Regions from separate parts of the Ruegeria sp. CDSC051 genome, predicted to be linked through region 2. Evidence: riboswitches for the same ligand, from Rfam matches in the RefSeq annotation. Region 2 holds a riboswitch; each other region holds the start of a gene.
The links. A riboswitch is a leader RNA that binds a small molecule or an ion and turns the genes downstream of it on or off. The one in region 2 is predicted to bind cobalamin.
Positions count from the first base shown of each region.

Region 1: another riboswitch for cobalamin. It lies ahead of AC2FH0_RS00345 (DUF1636 family protein); the one in region 2 lies ahead of AC2FH0_RS15405 (hypothetical protein).
Region 3: another riboswitch for cobalamin. It lies ahead of AC2FH0_RS00275 (CbtB domain-containing protein); the one in region 2 lies ahead of AC2FH0_RS15405 (hypothetical protein).

Region 1 is NZ_JBXWOC010000001.1:67,680-72,362, reverse strand. Features, by position in the region: gene AC2FH0_RS00350 (hypothetical protein) at 270-1,250, shown strand; cobalamin riboswitch at 1,733-1,939, shown strand; gene AC2FH0_RS00345 (DUF1636 family protein) at 2,034-2,408, shown strand; gene cobW (cobalamin biosynthesis protein CobW) at 2,411-3,466, shown strand; gene cobN (cobaltochelatase subunit CobN) at 3,470-4,683, shown strand, end outside.
Region 2 is NZ_JBXWOC010000006.1:137,357-142,039, reverse strand. Features, by position in the region: gene AC2FH0_RS15425 (5'-nucleotidase C-terminal domain-containing protein) at 1-547, shown strand, start outside; RNA gene ffs (signal recognition particle sRNA small type) at 587-685, shown strand; gene rsgA (ribosome small subunit-dependent GTPase A) at 844-1,872, shown strand; gene AC2FH0_RS15410 (alpha/beta hydrolase family protein) at 1,894-2,751, opposite strand; cobalamin riboswitch at 2,891-3,110, shown strand; gene AC2FH0_RS15405 (hypothetical protein) at 3,194-3,598, shown strand; gene AC2FH0_RS15400 (protein-tyrosine phosphatase family protein) at 3,600-4,100, opposite strand; gene AC2FH0_RS15395 (DNA polymerase III subunit gamma/tau) at 4,257-4,683, shown strand, end outside.
Region 3 is NZ_JBXWOC010000001.1:55,086-59,768, forward strand. Features, by position in the region: gene AC2FH0_RS00265 (hypothetical protein) at 1-212, opposite strand, end outside; gene AC2FH0_RS00270 (CbtA family protein) at 279-977, opposite strand; gene AC2FH0_RS00275 (CbtB domain-containing protein) at 982-1,152, opposite strand; cobalamin riboswitch at 1,190-1,398, opposite strand; gene cobF (precorrin-6A synthase (deacetylating)) at 1,442-2,185, opposite strand; gene cobA (uroporphyrinogen-III C-methyltransferase) at 2,178-2,906, opposite strand; gene AC2FH0_RS00290 (cobyrinic acid a,c-diamide synthase CobB) at 2,903-4,225, opposite strand; gene cobM (precorrin-4 C(11)-methyltransferase) at 4,212-4,683, opposite strand, start outside.

The DNA of each region.
Region 1 (4,683 bases), on a different contig from region 2:
GGATTGCAAATCCGTGTACACCGGTTCGATTCCGGTACTCGCCTCCATAAAAGTTAACACCGAAAAAACCTAACCATCTGATACTGTTTGATTTCAAATAGTTGCCCGGCTTTCGCACGTTAACTTTTTGCAAAATCCCGCAACATTTCCCGCAACACGTTTCTTGTTGACTTTTTGGGGACTTGTTCCCTCTAAATCCGTGTTTCGCTCTCATTTAAAATGGAGCGGATTTTTGGGTCGCAAACGCTTAGACAGCAACAGGTATTTTCATGGCACAGTTTCTTCTCGCGGAAGGTTTTATTGGGGGAATGGCTGTCGAAATTGACGAAGATCGTTTCAATGAAATCCTTCATGCCAAGAATGTCATCAAGCCAATTTGGGACGTAGAAGACACATTTACCCTATTGGCAAATGCCTTCATCGAGTTTGAAGAAAGCCTGATCAGCGTCGGACTTAGGTATCTTTTCGAGAAGGACATGCAACGAGACGTTGATCACTTCTTCGACGACGCTAGGCAAAATGTGAACCTTAAGCTGATCTCAGTACTTACGGCGTCTAGAGTCTACGAGGAACAATTGCATAGGCGCATGTCTTTGCTTTCTAAACTTGTTGGAAGACAAATAGACCTTCAAAGCAGCTTCAGTTCTGTTTTTGATGGCAGCCTTGAGTACCGAGTTATGTACGAGCTTCGCAATCATGCTTTGCACAACCGTTTGCCTCTGGGAACTCTCGCATTCGGCGACTTTAATCAGTCACCAACGGACAACGTCAGAGATGACACACCGACTCGCCTACGAATTACAACTGACCCTAAGATTTCGGTCGAGGACTTCTGTAGTTCTGACAGACTCAAACGACGCACTAGAGATGAAGTTAGTGCATTGGGCTTTAAGCATTTGGACTTGAAGTTCTTTGCACGAGGGTTCATTTCGTGCCTCGCACTTTGTCACGAAGACTTCAGGGCAGCTACCGAGGCTGTCTTGGAAGGTGCTTTAAACACGCTCCACTCCGCCGACCATGTGTTACAGATCGCCAAAGGCGACTATCCTAAACACGCCTCCATTATGAGACGAAAAGACGGTCAGAATGAAGATCATTACGTCGACTACTCAAAGAACTCTCGCATATTGGAAATTCGAAAGTTTTGGACTGGTTTAAAGCGGGTTCAAAGAGGCTATGTTTCGTCCGAAGTTAAAGCGTCAGCAAACACTTACCCACAGCAGCACGACAAAATTTGGATCTCTAAATGAGCTGACCAAAATCCCGCAACAAATCCCGCAACATTTCTTGGTTACGAAGAATGCGAGATGGGTTTAAGTATCTGTTTTTATTATCTATTAATTCTGACAGGGTTCGATTTCAAAACAGGTACTCGCCTCCAATACTTTCAAACAGTTGCTTCGCATTCGGCTTTTCGAGCCTGCGACACGCCGTCTCGCCACGGCAGTGCTCTGCTGAGTGAAGCTTGACACCGGATTGATCAGAAGGCGGTGAACTCACTGGCTCGGCCGGTAAATTTGACCGCTCTATCGATTCCACGCGATATGCCCTTTGAAGTAACGGGCCCGCGAATCCTTTCGTCTGGATATCTTCGAGGCGCAAAGCCCAAGTTCGCCTGCGGTCATTTTGCATATGGCTGACCAAACATGCCGCTGACAGGCATTGGCAGGTCGCTTTTCCATTCTCGATGATTTCCGTGCGTCTGCCGCGCTTGACAAGCCCCCTGCCCGTGCCGCATGTCCCATCCGTTGGTGTCTGCACATGCAGATGAAAAGGGAATGCGTCAGCGGTCAACCGTCAAACGCAGCCGCCCCCGCGACCGTGACCGGAGAGGGTGCCCAAAGCCACTGGCCAGACAGGCCGGGAAGGCGGGACATCTGCCAGAGGCCAGCCTCTGACATCCGCAAGCCGGGAGACCTGCCAACATCCGAAGTTGAAACCGGACGGGGTGATCCGGTGTCGGGCCCATGTCGCAATACGTGGCCCGCATGAAACCCCGTCCCCCGCGAAGAGGATTTGGGGGGATGAGAGACATGACCGAGACCACACCTGTTGAACTGCTGGTGTGCACGACCTGCCGCCGCGGCCTGCCCGTCGAGAATGATGCAGATCGTCCTGGGGCGTTGCTGCACAAGGCGTTGGAGCAGGCAGAACTTCCTGATGGCGTCACTTTGAAGGCAGTAGAATGCCTTTCAAATTGCGATCAGGGCTGCTCGATTGTGCTGCGTGGCGGACCCAAACGTTGGACCTTTGTCTATGAGCATCTCGATGAAACCGATCATGTCGAGACCATTGTTGAAGGCGCGACCAAATATCTCGCGACCCAAGATGGCCTCGTTAAATGGCGCGAACGTCCTGAACATTTCCGCAAAAACTGTGCGGCCCGCATTCCCCCGATTGGAGCTTAGATATGAGCAATCTCGAAAAACTGCCCGTCACTGTGATCACCGGCTTTCTGGGCTCGGGCAAGACCACGCTCGTGCGTCATCTGATGCAGAACCCGCAGGGCAAGCGCCTGGCCATTGTGGTCAACGAGTTTGGAGATGTTGGCGTCGATGGCGATATCCTCAAATCCTGCGCGATCCCCGATTGCCCGGCGGAAAACATCATGGAATTGGCCAATGGATGCATCTGCTGCACCGTGGCAGATGATTTCATCCCGACCATCGAGGCGCTGATGGCGCTAGAGCCGCGCCCCGATCACATTCTGATCGAAACCTCTGGCTTGGCCTTGCCCAAGCCGCTGCTGAAAGCGTTCGACTGGCCGGATATCCGCTCGAAAATCACCGTGGATGGCGTAATTGCTCTGGCCGATGCCGAAGCTGTGGTCGCCGGTCGCTTTGCCCCGAATGTCGCTGCGGTGGATGCCCAGCGCCTGGCCGATGACTCGATTGATCACGAAACGCCGCTATCCGAGGTGTTCGAGGACCAGATCTCCTGCGCCGACATCATTCTGCTGACCAAGCCTGATCTTGCTGGCCCCGAGGGGGTCGCCAAGGCCAAGGAAATCATCGCGGCAGAGGCTCCGCGCCCGCTGCCCGTGGTCGAAGTGGCCGAAGGCGCTGTGGATGTACGTGTTGTGCTGGGGCTTGAGGCCGCTGCCGAAGATGACATGGAGGCACGTCCCAGCCATCACGATGGCCACCACGATCACGAGCATGATGATTTCGAAAGCATCATTGTCGAGCTGCCGGAACAGACCGATCCGGCCCAGCTGGTCGCCAATATCGAACGTCTGGCGAATGAACTGAACATCCTGCGGGTCAAAGGCTATGCCGCTGTTACCGGCAAACCCATGCGCCTTTTGGTGCAGGCAGTCGGGGCCCGTGTGCGTCATCAGTACGACCGCCCGTGGGAGCCAGGTGAAGAGCGTCGCTCGCGTCTGGTGGTCATCGCCGAGCATGACGACATCAAAGAGGCTGAAATCCGCGAAATCCTCGTGGGTGTAACCGAGGCCGCCGAGTAAGCCATGCACGTCGTCTTCCGCGAAAGCCACGGGTTAGAGGAAACGGAGACCCCAACCGATCTGGGCCAGAGCCCGGCGGATCTGGTGGTGCTGTCCTTTTCCGACAGTGACCTTGGCGCTTTCGCGGCAGGCTGGCATCGTGGTGGTGGACCCGAAGGTCGGATGCCGACCATGCGGCTGGCCAATCTGACGGCGCTGAAGCACCCGCTTTCTGTCGACACCTATGTCGAGCAGACGCTGGAGGGCGCCAAAGGCATTCTGATCCGCCTGATCGGTGGCGTGCCCTACTGGTCCTACGGGTTGCAGCAGGTTCTGGCACTGGCCCACGCCAAGGGCATGGCCGTTGCTGTGCTGCCTGCGGATGGACGTGAAGATACGCGGCTGGATGACTATTCTACCCTGCCCGTTTCAACCCTGCGGCGGCTGGCGCATCTTTGCGACACAGGCGGTGAGGTCGCAGCGCAGGCTGCGCTGGCGCAAATGGCACTGGCCGCGGGGCTTTATTCTGGCCCGGTGGTGGGGGCCAAGACGATCCCGGAATGTGGCGTATGGTGCCCGGATCGCGGTGTGATCCCGGCGGATACCGCATTCGCCGGTGATGCCAAGCGCATCCTCGTGACCTTCTATCGCGCCTATCTGACCTCGGCAGACACTGCCCCGGTCGCGGCCCTGATCCACCGTCTGCGTGCGCGTGGGTTTCAGGCTGTTGGCCTATTTGCGCCGTCGCTCAAAGCCCCTACCGCCGCTGACTGGCTGCGCGAACAGGTCGTAGCGCTGGCCCCCTCGGCAATCATCAACGCCACGTCCTTTTCGGGCAAAGGCGCCTCGGGAACGTCCCCGCTGGACGCCGCCAATGTGCCGGTATTTCAGGTCGCCCTGTCCACCGCACGCCGCAAGGCCTGGGCCGATGCCGAACGCGGACTGTCCCCCGCCGACCTCGCAATGCATGTGGTCCTGCCCGAGGTGGATGGCCGCATTTCGGCGGGCATCGCTTCGTTCAAGGAACCGGGCAAGCGCGACCCGTATCTGGAATATTCCCGTTTTGCTCACTGCCCCGAGCCGGAACGGATTGAGGCGATCATTGACCGGGTCGACGGCTGGCTGGGCCTGACCGATAAACCCAAAGCCGATCAGGTCCCAGCGTTGGTGCTGTCGACTTATCCCGGCAAGGACTGGCAGATGGCCCATGCGGTTGGCCTGGATGCATTGGCCTCGGC
Region 2 (4,683 bases):
GGACTGGCTTGAGATGTCCGCAGCTGTTTTCAACCAGATTTCGACCGGATCTGCATCCGAACTTATTTGCGAAAATCGGGTGGGTCACAACTTTGATGTGCTATACGGGCTGTCCTGCAGAATTGATCTGACACAACCTCCGCGTTTCGACGATATGGGCACCTTGATCAATGCCGAAAACCGGCGTGTTTCAGAGGTTCTGGTCGGTGCCACCCCCATTGCACCGGATCAGCAATTTGCCGTCGCGCTTAACAATTATCGCGCCTGCGGGGGCGGGCATTTCCCATTTGCGGGTAATGCGCAACGTATCGACATGCCCATCCTGCCGGTCCAGCAAGCCCTGCTGGATTATCTGTCAGGCACCTTGGTCAGCGATCCGCTGGAAGAGGCCCAGGAACCCTTCAGAATCACCAGTAGTACTGGTACGCAAGCGATCTTACGCACCGGTCCAAATGCCCAACGACATCTGCAGGACATTCAGGAATTTGATCCACAAGTCCTTGGAACCGACGAAAATGGCTTTTTACGGATTCTTCTGACCTTCTGACGGGTTGTGTTTTTCCGGCCAACTGCCTATATCCACCCTCGAGAGGTTGGCGCGGGCGAGCGCCTCGCCAACCTGGTCAGATCCGGAAGGAAGCAGCCACAACGAGCCCCGCTTGGGTCGATGTCCAACCTCTCACTTACGCGCAACGACTGCCGCAGGAGGGACTTTATGATTGTAGCAATGACCCTTCGGGCAGAGCGTTTCCGGGACTAACCCCCGCTTTTGCCTGAACACGTTACCGATGGGTGCGCGCCTGCCACCCTGATGGTTTCCTGTATCTGAACACAGGCAGAACAATGTCCAAAACACTTTCGGACCTGGGATGGTCCTCTCATTTTGCAGCCCAACATGCTGTGAACCCTACCTGCACACCGCATCGCATCAACGCCGTCCATCGTGATCGCCTGATCGGCCTGAATGCGCTTGGCGGCACATCTGATCTGACCCCTGACCGATCAACCGGCGAATTTGCGGTTGGCGATTGGGTCCTTGCGGATGATCAAAACCGCATTCGGCATCTTTTGGAGCGCAAAAGCCTCTTGCAACGCCGGGCCGCAGGCACCGGTGCGCAGGTTCAGCTGATCGCGGCGAATGTGGATGTGCTGTATATCGTCAGTTCCTGCAATGCCGATTTCAATCTGGCACGGCTTGAGCGTTATCTGGCGCTGGCGCATCAGGCCGGGTGCTATCCGGTTGTTGTCCTGACCAAGGCCGACAGCTGCCCTGACCCAGAGAGCTATGCCAGTCAGGCCAGTTCGCTGGCTCGGTTTCTGACCGTTCTAACCGTCAACGCGCTGGAGGCGTCAGAAATTGATCCGATCCTGTCCTGGTGCCCTGCCGGGCAAACTGCTGCTTTGGTCGGCTCATCCGGTGTCGGCAAAACCACATTGGCGAACGCCATGACTGGTCAGGCCGGGGCAACGGCGGGGATCCGCGAGGATGACGCACGGGGTCGCCACACCACGACCCATCGTGCGCTTCACCCGATGCGAAACGGGGGGTGGCTGATTGATACGCCAGGAATGCGCGCCCTGCGTTTGATGGATGCCCAAGACGGCGTGGATGAGGTTTTCTCAGACCTTCTGGAATTGGCTGCGACCTGCCGGTTTTCAGATTGCCAGCATCAGGCCGAACCCGGTTGCGCCGTGCAAGAGGCGATTGCCGATGGCCTGCTCTCGCCGGACCGGCTGGTACGCTGGAACAAGCTGCGGCGCGAGGATCAGAGGAACTCTGAAACCCTTGCGCAATCCCGGGCGCGCGACAAAGCCTTTGGTAAATTGGTGCGGTCTGTCATGCATGACAAAAAGTCTCGCAACAGACCCTAACGGGGACGGAAAAGCGCGTCTTCAGGCAATCAACCGGGGCCAAAGCGCCTGATTTCTGCGGGCAAAGGCACCGATATGACCGATCTCGGGCACTCCGATCTCTTTCGGAGACAGCAGATGCCGCCGCGCCTTTGGTCCATACAGATCGGCAAGCCGCCAGACAGCGTCTGGCGGCACCATCTGGTCGTCCTCGAAGGTGAACAGGTCCACCGGCGTATTCGATTGCGCCCATCTCGCTTCGGGCAGAGCGTCACCGATCTGCGGCACATAATTCTGCGGCGCCGTGCACCAGCTACGCCATTGCCAATAGACCGGACCAGGCAAATCGGCACCGATCCCCACCGCTTTGCCCGGCAGATAGCCCAGCGCATTCACTGCCAGACGCCCATGCACATGCCAGAACATCCACGCCAGCCCGCGATAGGGCCAGGGATGGTCGGACAGAGTAACCAGCCCCGAACATACACAGATCATCCGGTCGATCTGATCAATGTCTGGCTGCACCGGCCCCAGCAAGCCGCCAAGGGAATGACCGATGCTCCACTGCAAAGCGTCCGGGAACCGCCTGCGCATCTCAGCCCGTGCGGCGGGCATGTCGACCAAGGCCCAATCCGCCATGGTCACCTCGGAGGTTTTGAGTTTGTCGCGCAGCGAATGCCCGAAATCGCTGTAGTCATAGGTCAAACAGGCAATACCCTGTTCGGCGGCCAGCCAACGGGCAAAATGCTGGTAATATTCGCGCGGCACTGCAGTTGCGCTGTGAATCACCACGGCGGTCTTCGGCTCGGTTGCAGGCAGATACAGCCGTGCCGACAGGCTGGCAGAGCCTGAGGCAAAGTCAAAGTCCTTAGTCTGGACGCAGGGCGTGGTATCAAGCATGGCGCTTCCAACAAATTCTGAACTACTCGGTTCACTCAACAATCGGCCCGATTTCGGCCACCAGAGTCAAGATTTCATCAAGATGACCAAACGTCCGGTTTGAACCCCAACAGGTGGCTTGACTCGGGGTCTGCATAGCCGCTAGCGATGTGGTGATGGTTCTTGCCCCGGAATTGGGGCGGGATGAAAAGGGAACACGGTGCGGTCTGCCCCGGCGATGCCGGAAAGGGCCAACTCCGCGACTGCCCCCGCAACTGTAAGCGGTGAGCAATGCCGAAATACCACTGGCCCCAGGGCTGGGAAGGTCGGCAAAGCGACGACCCGCAAGTCAGGAGACCTGCCATCGTATCGAAACCGAAACTCGGGCGGGGTGTCCGGGCAGGTCGTCAGCGCGCTGTCACACCTGATCCTCACCCTTCGTCCTGCGCGCGGAGGGCGCATTATGATCTGGAAGACAAAAACACACGAATTCACCGCAACCGTCTGTCAGAGGACCGGGAAACCCTGCCCCGCCCTTGCCCGAATGGCACGCGCCATGGCCGAGGCGATGGCGACGGCAAGGCCTGCGACATCCAAAACATTCGAGGTCGAAGGTACCAGCGATCTGACCCATTGCACCGAAGGCTGCACGGCCCGTTTTCGGGCCCAATCAGAACAGATCAGGGTCTATTGCGGCACCAGCACGGACACGCCGACAGAAAAGCTGGACGCCTATGGCGACATGATGTTCGGGCCGGAGTTCATCCAGAAATCCGCTGGTTTTCTGTCAGAACCACCCTGTGCGATGCTCGACGTATCGACCCTGCCGCCGCGCAGCGACAGTATTCCGTATCAAGTGTCTGCCTGATTCAGGGAAGGGTTCGGGCCGGCAACCCGGCCCAGTCCTTTTGCGCGTCGGTTTCCACCGCGCAGGGCCGCACCGCACGCAACCGCCGAAGCGCGTGGTCAGGCGCTTCGCCGCATTCCACCATTAGCCGCATCACAACCATCCCCGAGCGTCCGCACCCACCGCGGCAATGCACCAGCACCTTGCCGCCACTGGCAAGGACATGTTGGGCGGCGGCGCTGGCTTGCGGCCAAAGCGCCTCAACCTCAGGCGTGGGGGCGCCGAAATCGGAGACCGGAAGGTGGACCCAGGCAATCCGTTCGCACTGCAGGTCCGCCTCGAATGACAGCCCGCCGGAATGCTGGAACTCATCCAGAGTAGTCATCGAGATGATTAGGTCCGGCGCCCAATCCCGGATTACTGCGAAATCCCCAGCATAATCGCCCGTGACACCCGGCAGTGGGCACAGAGCGATCTGCCCTTTGCCCAATCCAAGAGGGTGAATTGCAAAACTCTCCAACACAGCTCCTTTTCCTGCATCGCCACATGGGGCTGAAGCCTCTCATGATTTACCGGCTCTGATGCACCTTGCCAAAACGAAATTCCTTTTCGCGCGCGGTGGACGCGGACGGCGGGGGTCTCTACGCTGCAAACCTGACACGAATCCAACAGAGCAGACATGACCGACACGCCCAGCCCCGCCTATCAGGTTCTCGCGCGGAAATACCGCCCGGAAACTTTTGCTGACCTCGTCGGTCAGAACGCAATGGTGCGCACGCTGAAAAACGCGTTCGAGGCCGACCGGATTGCACAAGCCTTCATCATGACTGGCATCCGCGGCACCGGTAAGACGACCACGGCCCGGATCATCGCCAAGGGCATGAACTGCATCGGTCCTGATGGGCAAGGCAAGCCCACGACCGAACCCTGCGGCCAGTGCGAACATTGCGTCGCCATCATGGAAGGCCGTCATGTCGATGTGATGGAGATGGACGCCGCCAGCCGCACCGGCGTAAATGACATCCGCGAAATCATCGACTCGGTGCGCTATCGTGCCGCCAGTGCACGCTATAAGATCTACATTATCGACGAGGTTCACATGCTTT
Region 3 (4,683 bases), on a different contig from region 2:
GCGATGTCCAGTGTAGGTGCATCTGCGCCTGCCGGTAGGTTCAGGGCCGTGGAATGATCGTGGGCCATGGTCTCAGTGTGTGAGGCTCCGTGAAGAGACGGATCAGAATGGTCGTGGCCATCAAATGTGACGCCATTTGCAGCAGCGATTACAAATCCTGCACCGCCACCAAAGACCAGACCGATCACGAATAGAGCAAGTGAACGGGTCATTGTATTTCCTTGAAAACATAGGGAAACGCGCCAAGTTTACCCCCAGCGCGTTCAATCGAAGTGCGATCAGGCCGTTGCTTCGGAAGGTTGCGCTTCTTTCTGCCAGAAATAGCCAGCGAACGCGCCAACCAGAACCCATGCAACCAGACCGATTCCAAAAGCTCGTGCCGCGAACAACGCGCCAATTTCAGTCGGCACAGGGCCGGTGAAAACATCGGGCTCGGGTGCACCGATAAGATGTGGCACCAACAGAAGTACCGCGGCGATCACATAGCTGATCAGGTTACCTCCAAAGGCGATCAACCACATGGCGACAAGGGCTGCTGCAACTGTTGCGAACCACCAGACCTGACGTGCATAGACATCGGCTGCCGCGACACCCGGCACTTCGGGCGCCAGGGTGAAACCTGGTGCAAGGTGGAAGGCGATAAATCCGGCCAACCCCCAAAGGACGCCGGTCCGGCCATCAATCTGATGTCCTTGACCTTCGGCTACCGACATCAGCGCAACCATCACCAACGCATAGCCGGTATAGGTCAGCATGGTAAAGATGACACTCAGCGCATCACGCGTCAGTTCAGAGAACATGCGCGGCAGTTCGGGATGAGCCGATACGGTCTCGGCCCCGAAATGCACCAGCTCTCCGGATTCATAAAGCTCGGCATGCAACAATACTGGTTGCACAAATACCAACTGCAGCAAGGCGGCAATCAGCCCCGCTGCAGCACCAGCGAACAACGCGCTGGTCAATATACGACTGAACACGGTCTTAGTGGCAGGGGAAGCCGGTCGCGTGACGCACGTCATGCGCTGCATCATGCAGGGCCGCTGCCTGAACGTGACCGGTCAGCGTGATGAGACCCAGACCCAGAACCACTGCAAACATGACCGGAACAAAGCCTGTACGCGCGGCGGATGCTGTTTTCGTTTGTGTTGCCATTTTGTATTCTCCTCTGCCGCCGCACCCGACGGCCGGTGTTTCGTTTTTGCGCCTGGCAGGTCTCCTGGCTTGCGGGTCGATGCCTCTGTTCGCCTTCCCCCCGGAGAACCGGGAGTGGCTGGTTGAACAGGGGCTCTCCGCTTACAGTCGCGGGGGCGGCTTTGGAGTTGACCACCGAGGCAGTCGCACCAAATTCCCTCTTAGCATCCGGATTTCTCCGGCAGGACCAGACACCCCCATTTAGCCGCTATAGCTGTGGCGGTGCAATCATCATTTGCGACGTATTGTGTCAGATTATGCGCTTTTTCAGCAAATAAATATCCATGATCCAACCATGGTCGGCACGGGCAAGGGCGCGGCGGTCCAGAATCTGCTGCGCAACCTCGGCCAAAGGGCCTTTGATCAGGATTTCCTCTTTCATGCCGACATATGCGCCCCACCAAATGTCCAAGTCTTCCATGTTCAGGTTTTGGAAGGAACATTCGCCATCCAGCATCACCGCCACGTTTTCTGCGGTTTCCGGCCATCCTTCGTCCCGGATGCGACGACCAGTTGTTACGATATAGGGCGCGCCCAGTTCGTTGATCGGAATCGCATGGGCCGCCGTCAGCGCTTGCAGCGCGGTTATGCCGGGAATCACCCGTGTTTCTGGCTGAGGGGTCAAACGTGCCGCGATTCGCAGCGAACTGTCATACAGCGACGGATCCCCCCAGATCAGCAGCGCCACATGGCGGGCCTTCGGGTGGGCTGCGATGGCCTCCTGCCAGCGCAATGCAATCGCGTCGTGCCATTCGTCCACTCCGCGTAAATAGCCATCATCGGCACGGCGTTTGGGAATGTCGAAATACGCGATTTGCGGAGGGGTATCCGCGACCTGAGCGATGATCTGCTCGCGCAGCCCTGCCAGATCGGCCTTGTTTTCGCCCTTGCGGGGGATCAGGATCAGGTCCGCCGAGCGGATCGCCTGCGCCCCTTGAAATGTCACATGATCCGGGTTGCCGGTGCCAATACCGATCAGCGTCAAGTCAATCATTTTCGAACTCTGCCAGAGGTCCATACAGGATCAGGGCCGGGGCGGTGCCGATCTCGGTTTCCAACTGCTGCGACAAAGCACCGATGGTCGAGCGTTGCAGTTTTTGTTCGGGGGTCGAGACGGATTCGGCCATCAATGCAGGCGTGTCCAGCGGCAGGCCGCGCGAATGCAGGGCGCCAACCAAAAGGGGAAAGGTGCGCTTGCCCATAAACACGACGGTCGTAGCCTGTGGATCAGCCAGTGCTGCCAGGTTCAGATCTTCGGGCAGTTTGCCACTGACATCGTGGCCGGTGACGAATTGCACGCGCCGCGCGGTCAGTCGCCGGGTCAGCGGAATGCCCGCCGCTGCCGCCGCCGCTACCGCCGAGGGGATGCCGGGGATGATTTCATAGTCGATCCCGGCCTCTTGCAGGGCCACCAGTTCTTCTTCAAGCCGGCCGAACATGCCGCCATCACCGGATTTCAACCGCACAACATGCTGACCGGTTTGTGCATATTCGACCAACAAGCGGCTGACGTGATCCTGCTTGGGCGAGGGGCGCCCGGCGCGTTTGCCGACACCAACCAGGTCAGCATCCTCGCGCGCGTGGCTTAGGATCGGGCCGCTGCTGAGGTCGTCAAACAGCACCGCATCAGCTTTCTGCATCCTGTCTACCGCCTTCAGCGTCAGCAATTCCGGGTCGCCGGGGCCTGAACCGATGAAGGACACAAAACCACTCATGCCGAGGCCTCGGCGATCAGATGAAAGAATGTCCCGGTGACATTGTCTCGCACCGATCCGGTTTGCGGGCCTTCCGCGCCTTCGGCGTCGAACACGCGCGCCAGCGGGGCGTCAGGCTGTTCGATGATCGAGGAATAGTGGAACTCATGCCCGCGTAGCGCTGTGCCTTCGGTAAATCCGGCCATCGAGGCCAGTAATTCCGCCTTGCGATAACCCAGGTTGAACTTGCGCTTTTCATAGGAGGTCACAAGGCCCAGAAGGCCCGCCATTTCGTGCCGGACTCCGTCTTTGTCGATCAACGCCTGACCCAGCGCCATGTAGCCCCCGCATTCGCCATGCACAGGTCTTGTCTCGGCATGTTTGCACAGCCCAGTCTGGAAGGTGTTGGCGGCGGCCAATGTGCCTGCGTGCAACTCGGGATACCCACCCGGCAGCCAGACCAGATCGGCATCCGGGGCAGGGGCTTCATTCGCCAGTGGTGAAAACGGTAGGATTTCTGCACCCGCCGTGCGCCAGCCTTCCAGCAAATGCGGATAGGTGAACGAAAACGCAGCATCCCGGGCCAGTGCGATCCGCTGCGCCGGAGGGCGGGGCAGCACGGCTGACGATGGCCTATTTGGGCTTGAGGAAGCCGCCCGCTTGATCGCCTCCAGATCGACATGTTCACGCAGGAACGCAGCATAGCCGACAATGGCGCTTTCCAGATCGGGATGTTCCACTGCCTGGATCAAACCTAAGTGCCGCTCGGGAAGTGTCAGGTCTCCGCGTCGTGGCAGAACGCCCAGAACCGGCAGGCCTGCACGTTCCATACCCAACCGGGTCAGACGCTCGTGGCGCGGGCTGGCGCAGCGGTTCAAAATTACCCCGGCAAAGGGCAGGTCGGGGTTGTACATCCGAAACCCCAGCGCCGTGGCTGCAGCTGATTGCGCCTGACCGCCGACATCCAGAACCAACACCACAGGCCAGCCCATACGCTGCGCGGTTTCCGCGCTAGATCCATGGCCAATCTCACCGGGTTTGGCGACACCGTCGAACAGACCCATCGATCCTTCGGCTACGACGATATCCGCGCCGTCAGCCTGTGCCGATATTGCGTTCAGCAGAGGATCGCCCATCGCCCAGCTGTCCAGATTGAACGAGGCGCGCCCAGCCGCCGCCCGGTGAAAGGCCGGGTCGATATAGTCAGGGCCGCTTTTGAATGGTTGGACGGTCAGGCCATCCTCGGCCAGCGCACGCAGCAGGCCCAGCATCACGGTGGTCTTGCCAGTCCCCGAAGACGGCGCCGAAATCAGAATACCCGGAGGGTTAGTCATCACCATGGCTCCAGCTTGACCAAGGGCTGTCCGCGCTTTGCGGGCGATAACGGCGGTCGTAATCCTTTGAATACAGGCAGCTTTCGTCGAATCCTTCACCAGCCAGTGCCCGGCCAACCATGATCAGCGCAGTGCGCGAGATGCTCTCGTCCAACGCGTCTTTTAGGGTTGCCAGCGTCGCACGGATGATCCGCTCATCGGGCCAGCTGGCACGATAGACAACGGCCACCGGGCAGTCGGACCCATAGGCAGGTGTCAGATCGGCGATCACCGTATCCAGATTGCCGATCGACAGGTGGATGGCCAGTGTCGCCCCGGTGCGGGCAAAGTTTTTCAGCGTCTCGCCCTCGGGCATCGACGATGCGCGTCCCGGTGTCCGGGTCAGGACCACTGATTGCGCAAGTCCGGGCAGGGTCAGTTCCGTGCCAAGTGATGCGGCCGCAGCGGCAAAAGACGGCACGCCG